DNA from 2 places in the Shewanella cyperi genome. Region 2 is predicted to be linked to the other one. Evidence: predicted binding sites of a transcription regulator. Region 2 holds the regulator's gene; the other holds the start of a gene.
What was found. The regulator sigma-54, encoded in region 2, starts transcription at its own class of promoters, with help from an activator protein. The targets are predictions, from matches to a motif close to GTTGGCACGNNNNTNGNNT.

Region 1 (4,698 bases), 730 kb from region 2:
ACTTGGACTGAGATTAAGCAACTCGCGTGCCAAAAAAATATTGAAAGGAGATTTTATTCAGAGGGCGCTGACAGATGCCTGCCAGCGATGAGGGGGTTACTGATTAGTTATTTTAAAACAGTGAGTTATTAACTCAGGTGCGTTTCTGGTAGTAAATCCCCGGGTTACAGCGGATCATGTCAAACTCATCGGTCAGGCCGGCAATGGATTCGGAGGCTCCGAGAAAGAGTATGCCCTTGGGATTGAGGGCGGCAGCAAATTGCCGCAGTATCTTTGCCTTTGCCTCGGGGGCAAAATAGATAAGCACGTTGCGGCAAAAGATAATGTCAAACTTGCCAAGCAGCGCATAACTTTCCAGCAAATTGTGGGCACGGAAGTTGACCATACGGCGGACATTGTCCCTGACCCGCATATTGCCGCCGGGAAGAGCCTCAAAAAATTGACGCTTGCGCTCCTCGGACAGCCCCCTGCCGAGGGCCAGATTATCGTATTCGGCGTTGCGGCAACGATCCAGCATGGAAGGCGACAGATCCGTGGCCTGAATGGCTGCCCCCATGGGCAAGGCCCCGGGGCGTTTCTGCTGATATTCCAGAATGGTCATGGCCAGGGAATAGGGTTCCTGACCTGAGGAACAGGCCGCCGACCAGATTTTCAGGGGGCGGCCGAGGCGGCCAAATTCGGGCAACAGGGCGCTGGCCAACAGCTCGAAGGGGTATCTGTCCCTGAACCACAGAGTCTCATTGGTGGTCATGGCGTCAATCACTTCGGTGCGCAACTGCCGCTCCGTGGGCTTCATGGCGTGCTTGACCACTTCATTCAGGGACGGCAAGCCGTACTTGCCCATCAGCGGGGCCAGACGGCTGCGTACCAGGTATTGCTTGTTTTCACCCAGTACTATGCCGCTGTGTTGTTCCAGGAACAACCTGAATTGATTGTACTCAGCCTCAGCCAGTGATTTATCAGTCACCCTTTACTTCCTGCACTCTGTTGAAGTCCGCCCCGCGGAGCCAAGCTTCTGAAACACTTCTATAAAACAAGCGGCGCTTTATACAGCATGACAGTCCCTAACACAAGCCCGACTGCCCTTTCCTGCTACAGGCTCAGGTGTTTGTTGACCGCAGCCGCCAATTCATCGGGGTTGAACTTGGCAATAAAATCATTGGCACCGACCTTTTGCACCATGGCCTGGTTGAACACGCCGCTCAGGGAGGTATGCAGCACCACCTTGATGTGCTTGAGCTTGGGATCGTCGCGAATTTCCGCCGTCAGGGTATAGCCATCCATTTCCGGCATTTCGATATCCGAAATAATCAAAGGGATCTCGGTGGCAACATTGTCCATTTCGGTGGCAATGGATTTCAGTTTATCCAGGGCCTCACGACCGTCTTTAGCGGTATCAATCTGCAGGTTGAGCGAACTCAGAGCGCGGATGATCTGCTTGCGGGCCACGGCCGAATCGTCGATGACCATAATGTGGAAGTGCTGTTCCCTGTCTATGGTCAGGTTGGCATCCATCTCTTCGCTGATGGACGTTTTGACCGGGGAGATCTCATCGAGGATCTTCTCCACGTCGAGGATTTCCACCAGCTCGCCGTCGATCTCGGTCACCGCAGTCAGATAGGAATAACGACCGGCGCCCTTGGGAGGCGGCATGATGGCTTCCCAGTTAATGTTGATGATCCGCTCCACCGAACTGACCAGAAAGCCCTGCACCGATCGGTTGTACTCTGAGATAATGATGAAACAGTTCTGGATGTTCTCAATCGGACGACCACCGGTGGCGGCACTCAAATCGATGACGGAAATGGTAGAGCCGCGTATATGGGCGACCCCACGCACAAAGGGATTGAGTCTGGGCAATGCGGTCAGGGGTGGACATTGCAATACTTCCTTGACCTTGAAAACGTTAATCCCATACCGTTGGCGGCCGTTTAGCTTGAACAGCAACAGCTCCAAGCGGTTTTGCCCCACCAACTGGGTACGTTTATTGACTGACTCAAGAATGCTCGACATAAGTTCGCCTTAGTTATGATTCTGAATGAGGGTGCCTTGTCATGCTGAAGAGTATAGGCATATAACTTGCTTTAATCCCGCTATGACCCATCGCATTCCATTGCCGTCAAACTTTTGACAGCCCACCGCGACGGATGACTGCCATTGAGGCCAATTTTTTGAAAGTATAGGTGTATTCTGGCGTGACAAGCTAGTCTCTTCATTATGAAACTAAAGTTAGCACAGTTTATTTGGATCTTTCTCGCAGTTTCGACGTCCCGTGTTTGGGCCGCCGACCTTGCCACTGTCCCCACCCTATCGGCCATACGGGAAGCCGCTGAAGCGGCGGTGGCACAAAAAATCGAGGCGCCGGCCGAGGCCAGGATAGAAATCCAGGCCCAAAGCCTGGATAACCGCATGAGCCCACCACGCTGCAGCGACGGCATCAGTGCCACCCTTGCCAGCAACCGCGAAATAGGCAAGAACAACACGGTCAAGGTCCAGTGTCACAGTCCCGATCTCGACTATCCCTGGCAGATATTTCTCTCGGTACGGGTGGATATCCTTTTTCCTATGGTGGTGGCCACCCGGCCGGTGGGGGCAGGTGAGCTGATTGGCGAAGGCGATGTGACCCTGGCGTTTGTCGATAAAAGCCTGCTGCGGGGGCAACAGTTTGCCGCCGAAAGTGAAGTGATAGGCACCCGGGCAAAACGCCGTATTGCCCAGGATGCCCCGGTATACGCCGCCAACCTGTGTTTCGTTTGCCGCGGCGATTCGGTGGCCATCATCGCCAGGAGCGAGCACTTCCAGATAAAAACCTTGGGCGAGGCCCTGGCCGATGGTAATATCGGTGACAAAATTAGAGTTAGAAACAGCAGTTCCAACAAGGAGTTGGAAGCAAAAGTGACGGGTGTTGGAGAAGTTGAAGTTAAAATGTAAAAATAGCTAAAGCTTTTGGCAGCAGCGCCGATACAAGTTTAAGTAATCCGTTTCAGTCACTTTGGAGCCTATCATGGCAATGGACATCAAACAGAGCAACGCGGCCAACGCTGCCCGCGTCCGCGCATCAAATACCCCTGCACAGCAGGTACAACAACAGTCTGCCAAGACCGAGCAAACCCAGGGTAACGGGGCAGCCCACAAGAACGATTCTGTGGTCATCACCTCCCAGGCCCAACAACTGCAAGGCATTCAGTCGCGCATGGCCGCCCTGCCCGATGTGGATCAAAAGAAGATTGCCGAAATCAAGCAGGCCATAGCAGAAGGCCGCTATAAGGTGGACCCGGAAAAACTGGCCGCCAACATAGCCCGCTTTGAAAAGGATATGCAGGATCTCGATTCGGATGCCTGAATCAGTGTGACCGACTGAAACGGAAAAGACTGAGCGCGAGCCCGGCCGACAGAGTTGGCCGGGCTTTTGCATTTATTTGCCTGTAAAGTAGGGGCAACGTCGATGTTTTTGACGCCTGCTTTTGATATTGTGTTTAACATCAGGGGACCCAGCAATGACAGAACACACACTCCTCGCGCTGCTTACGCAACAGCAACGCCTGCTTGATGGCCTGATGCAACTGATCACCGACGAAAAGCAGGCACTGATCCAACAAGCGGCAGAAGAGCTGTTGCGCTTAAGCGGCACCAAGGCCGAGTTACTGCAGGCCCTTCAGCACAACGACAAGCAACTGGAAGCCCATCCGGATCGGGCGCAGCTCAGTCAGGATGCAGAACTCAAGGCCAGGGTCGAGGACGCCAAAGAGCGTCTGGCACAGTGCCAACAGCTCAATGAACTCAATGGCCAACTGATAGAGCACAACCTCGCCAGCCTCAACCGCCTGGCCCAGGCACTGCAGGTCAGCCGCAATGCCAGTTCCCTGACCTATAACGACAAGGGCAAGACCTCGACCATCTCCACCCTGGGCAATGATTTCAGCGCTTAAACGGTCTTCCAGATAACACAAAACCCGGCCATGGCCGGGTTTATTGTCAGCAAGTCAGTTCCCCTAGAAATAGGTGACGTCTTTCACCTTCTGCGGCCTGTGGGTCTGCTGATACAGGGCCCATACCAAGGCAAAATCCAGTTCCAGCTCGGTGACGTAGTGATCACCTGTGGGGTAACTCTTGACCACCCGGGCGCCGCGGATCACCCCGGAGACGCTGGCCTTGACCTTGTCATCGGCCACCATCCAGTCGTTGACACTGGTGCCGGCACTGATGTTCTGGCCATAAACCTGCTCGGCCAACTCCCGATAGGCGGCAATCTTGGAGGCCTGCATCGCCAGCAATACCTTCTGGGATTGCTCCTTGGCCGGTTGACTGTCCAGGGGCGCGTAGCCTATGGCGGTAATTTTGGGGAAGCTTTCCGGCGCTTCGGTTTCCCACTGTACATAGCGATCGCGGCCGGCGCAGCCGCCCAGAGCCAATGCCGCCACTAGGCACAGCATCAAATGTTTCATGGTCTGTCTCCCAATACCTTTACCTTGTCCTCGCCACGCTGCTCATAGCGATACAGCAGACCATCGCGGGACACCACTTTTTCCGATTGTGCCAGGTAGCCGGTCAATTGTGCCGGAGCCACAAAGGCTTGTGATGCCGCCACCACCCGCTTGTTTCCTGTGTCAACGATTCGGCTGTTCAGCACCAGGCCGTCTTTGGCCAGGCTCATGCTGGACACCAGCACATGGGCCACATCGATATTCTGCCCCAACT
Region 2 (4,698 bases):
AGATCAGCTACAACATGGACAATCGCACCATGACGCTCACGGGCAATGCCAAAATTGAACAGGATGGCAGCCAGGTCAACGCCGACAAAATCATTTATGACATTGAAAAGCAGCAACTGAAGGCCGACAGCAGCCAAAAAGGCGATGAACGGGTGATCACCATCATCAAGCCGGAAAACTATCAGGAACAGTTGGCTCCCAAGCCCGAAGAACAAGAGCAGGATAAGGAGCCGGTTCGCCAATGACGGAACTGATCCTTAAGGCCAGCAATCTGGCCAAAAGCTACAAAAACCGCACCGTGGTCAAGGACGTCAGTCTCAGCGTGCGCACCGGCCAGGTGGTCGGTCTGCTGGGCCCCAATGGCGCCGGCAAAACCACCACCTTCTACATGGTGGTGGGGCTGGTGAAAAGTGACAAGGGCAGCATCCATATCAACGAAGATGACCTGACCCTGGACCCCATGCATCTGAGGGCTCGCAAGGGCATAGGCTACCTGCCCCAGGAAGCAAGCATTTTCCGTAAGCTGTCCGTGCACGACAACATCATGGCGGTACTGCAAACCCGCAAGGATCTGGACCAGGATCAGCGTGAAGAGGAACTGGAGCAGCTGCTGGAAGAGTTCCACATCACCCATATCCGCGACAACATGGGCATGTCTTTGTCCGGTGGTGAGCGGCGCCGGGTCGAAATCGCCCGTGCTCTGGCCGCCAATCCGCGCTTTATTCTGCTCGATGAACCCTTCGCCGGTGTCGACCCCATTTCGGTCATAGACATCAAGAAAATAATTGAGCAGCTCAAGAGTCGCGGCCTCGGCATATTAATCACGGATCACAACGTCAGAGAAACCCTTGATGTCTGTGAAAAAGCCTACATAGTCAGCCATGGCAACCTCATCGCCGAAGGCACCCCTGCCGAGATTCTGGACAATCAGCAGGTGCGGGCGGTGTACTTGGGTGAGCAATTCAGGCTATAGTTAAATTTAGCCTGATCTCTATCTCATTAAGGAAGAGTGCAACTGGCCAGCAGTTCACAAAACTGATAGAAAACAGCTTTCTGATAACAATAACAGTCAAGGATCCGCAGTAGATGAAAGCGTCACTCCAGCTCAAGCTGGGCCAACAACTGACCATGACGCCGCAATTGCAACAGGCCATCAGGCTGTTGCAACTTTCTTCACTTGAACTGCAACAGGAAATTCAACAAGCGCTGGATTCCAACCCTTTGTTGGAGCTGGACGATGACCAATTCGACAGCCAGGAGCGCAGCGATTCAGATCACAGGGAGCAGGACGACTTCTCCGAGCCCGTCACGGCCAGCAGTAACGATGACAGCTCCACCCTGGAAACCTCCGACGCCCTGACCCAGCAGTCCATGCCCGATGAATTGCCCATGGATACCACCTGGGACGAAGTGTTCACCGCCGCCCCTGCTTCCGGCAGCGGCTCCATGATGCGCGATGATGATATGCCCTTCCAGGGAGAGACCAGCGACGGGCTTTATGAACACCTGGAATGGCAAAAGAACCTCACCCCTTTCTCAGACACCGACATGGCCATAGCCACCGCCATCATAGACGCCATAGATGAACGCGGTTACCTGACCCAGACCACGGAAGACATACTCGAAGCCATGGGCGACGATGAAGTGGAGCTGGACGAAGTGGAAGCCGTGCTCAAGCGCATCCAGCACTTCGACCCCATAGGGGTGGCCGCAAGGGACCTCAGTGAATGCCTGCTGATCCAGCTGGCCCACTTTGCCGCCGATACGCCACACCTGGAAAACGCCAAACTGCTGATCCGCGACCATCTGGATCTGATTGCCGCCAGGGACTTCCGCACCCTGATGCGCAAAACCCGTCTGAAGGAAGATGAGCTGCGTGAAGCCATAGTGCTGATCCAGAGCCTCAATCCCCGTCCGGGTGAACAGGTCACGTCCGGCAAGGACGAGTACGTTATCCCCGACGTCTCTGTGAGCAAGAAAAATGGCCGCTGGGTGGTGGAACTCAATCCCGATTGCATGCCCAAGCTCAACGTCAATCAGCATTACGCCGCCATGGCCCGCACCAGTCGCAGTCAGGCTGACAGCCAGTTTATCCGTGGCCATTTGCAGGAAGCCAAGTGGTTTATCAAGAGCCTGGAGAGCCGCAACGACACCCTGCTCAAGGTGGCCAATTGCATAGTGCAGTTCCAGCAAGGTTTCTTTGAGTACGGTGAAGAAGCCATGAAGCCCATGGTGCTGAACGACATAGCCGAAGCGGTGGAAATGCATGAGTCCACCATTTCCAGGGTGACCACCCAAAAGTACATGCATACCCCGCGGGGTATTTTCGAATTGAAGTATTTCTTCTCCAGCCATGTCAGTACGGAAGACGGTGGAGAATGCTCGTCTACGGCCATCCGCGCCTTTATCAAGAAACTGGTGGCTGCAGAAAATCAGAAGAAACCATTGAGCGACAGCAAAATGGCGGAACTTCTGGCGGAACAGGGAATCAACGTTGCTAGACGTACCATTGCAAAGTACCGTGAAGCAATGCTGATCCCGCCGTCAAACCAGCGTAAAAGCTTATAACTCACTGTAAAAACTGGAGGAAAGTGTCTATGCAAATCAATCTGACTGGGCACCATATCGAAATTACAGATTCACTGCGTAACTATGTAGAGAGCAAATTTACCAAGCTTGAACGCCACTTCGAACAGATCAATAATGTGCACGTTGTGCTCAATGTTCAAAAAATGCAGCAGATTGCAGAAGCCAAGCTGCACCTCAATGGTGGTGAAGTGTTTGCCACGTCTGAGCATGAAGACATGTACGCCGCCATCGACGCTCTGATTGATAAATTGGATCGTCAGGTCATCAAACACAAAGAGAAACTGACTAAGCACTAAAAGATGGAACTGAGTACCATCCTGAGGCCGGAGTGCACCACCTGTGCCACTCCGGGCAGTAAGAAAAAGGTACTGGAACTGATCAGCGATATCGCCAGCGCCCAGTACCCCACCCTCTCTTCTCAAGAGATCTTCGAAAGCCTATTGGCCCGAGAAAAAATGGGAAGCACAGGCATAGGCAATGGTATTGCCATCCCCCATGGCCGCTTGAACAGCATAGAGACCCCGATCGCCGTGCTGGTCAAATGTGAAGAGGCCATCAGTTTTGACGCCATAGACAAACAGCCGGTTGACATACTGTTTGCCCTACTGGTGCCATCGGACCAATGCCAGCAGCACCTGAGCACACTCGCCGCCATGGCAGAAAAGCTCAACGACAAGCAAATCCTCAAGCAACTGCGCAAAAGCCAGGATGACGCTGAACTCTATCAGGTGATCACCGGATGAAACTGGTCATAGTCTCAGGTCGATCGGGCTCGGGCAAAACCGTTGCCCTGAGGGTCTTGGAAGACCTGGGCTATTACTGCGTCGACAACCTGCCACTGCCACTGATTGGGCCCTTGCTGGCGCAACTGAAAAGCAGCAATGAACTGGTGGCCATCAGCGTCGATGTCCGCAACCTGCCGGAACAGCACAAGGTGTTGGAACAACAGTTGGCCGCCCTGCCTGCAGGCACGGAGCTGATCAGCCTGTTTCTCAATGCCAGCGACAAGGTGCTGCTCAAGCGCTACAGCGAAACCCGCAGACTGCACCCCCTGTCCAAAAGCAAGATGTCCCTGGCGGATGCCATCAAACTCGAGGGCAAGCTGCTTGAACCCCTGTCACAATTGATGGATCACTACATAGACACCTCCAAACTCAATGTCTATGAACTCAGTGACCAGGTGCGTGAAATCCTCCTCGGCCGCAGCGAGAAGGAGCTGGTGATCATTTTTGAGTCCTTTGGCTTCAAACACGGTATGCCGGCGGAAGCCGACTTTATGTTCGATGCCCGGTTTCTGCCCAACCCCCATTGGGAGCCACAGCTGAGACCCCTGACAGGCCTCGATGAGCCGGTACAACAGTTCTTGGAACGCCAGGTACTGGTGAACAAATTTATCTGGCAGATAGAGAACCTGCTGGAAACCTGGTTGCCCCATCTGGAGCGCAACAACCGCAGTTACCTCACCATAGCCATAGGCTGTACCGGCGGTCAGCACCGCTCGGTATATGTCGCAGAACAATTGGCCAAACGCTTCAGCAACACCAAACACAAGGTCGAGGCACGCCACAGGGAGCTTAATCTTGCCAAGACTTGAACGTGATATCACCATAGTCAATAAACTGGGCCTGCACGCCCGCGCCGCCACCAAAATGGCGATACTGGCCTCCGAATTCAAGGCCAGCGTGACCCTGATCCAAGGCGACAAACAGGCACCGGCGTCCAGTGTGTTGGGACTGCTGATGCTGGAATCCGGCATGGGCAAAACCATGCGCATAGTGGCCGAAGGTGATGATGCCGAGCAGGCCATGGACGCCCTGTGCAACCTGGTCAAGGCCCGCTTCGACGAAGACTGCTGAGTCAGCTCACTCACTGCGGCATTAGACCGCAACGCTTCCCCTCCTGCTGTATCAATAAATTTGTTACCATAAGCCCTTCTATTCTTGGGGGAAGATGCCATGGCGGTAGAACTGCTGGACAATGAACAAACGGAACTCAGGCTCAGCCAGCTCAACCAGGCACTGGGCAGCGGTATGTTTGTCCATGTGCGGCAGATGTTGCTCAATATGGCCGCCTCCGACATAGCCCTGGTACTGGAATCCTCGCCGCCGC

Region 1: the regulator sigma-54 is predicted to act here: its motif matches at 2,067-2,085, upstream of flgA (flagellar basal body P-ring formation chaperone FlgA).

Annotation. Positions count from the first base shown of each region.
Region 1 covers NZ_CP071501.1:2,720,069-2,724,766, forward strand. The annotation lists gene JYB84_RS11835 (CheR family methyltransferase) at 134-967, opposite strand; gene JYB84_RS11840 (chemotaxis protein CheV) at 1,093-2,013, opposite strand; gene flgA (flagellar basal body P-ring formation chaperone FlgA) at 2,218-2,931, shown strand; gene flgM (flagellar biosynthesis anti-sigma factor FlgM) at 3,005-3,343, shown strand; gene JYB84_RS11855 (flagella synthesis protein FlgN) at 3,498-3,929, shown strand; gene JYB84_RS11860 (LPP20 family lipoprotein) at 3,993-4,445, opposite strand; gene JYB84_RS11865 (FlgO family outer membrane protein) at 4,442-4,698, opposite strand, start outside.
Region 2 covers NZ_CP071501.1:3,450,652-3,455,349, forward strand. The annotation lists gene lptA (lipopolysaccharide transport periplasmic protein LptA) at 1-245, shown strand, start outside; gene lptB (LPS export ABC transporter ATP-binding protein) at 242-973, shown strand; gene JYB84_RS15340 (RNA polymerase factor sigma-54) at 1,087-2,568, shown strand; gene hpf (ribosome hibernation promoting factor) at 2,598-2,885, shown strand; gene ptsN (PTS IIA-like nitrogen regulatory protein PtsN) at 2,889-3,332, shown strand; gene rapZ (RNase adapter RapZ) at 3,329-4,183, shown strand; gene JYB84_RS15360 (HPr family phosphocarrier protein) at 4,170-4,445, shown strand; gene mgtE (magnesium transporter) at 4,545-4,698, shown strand, end outside.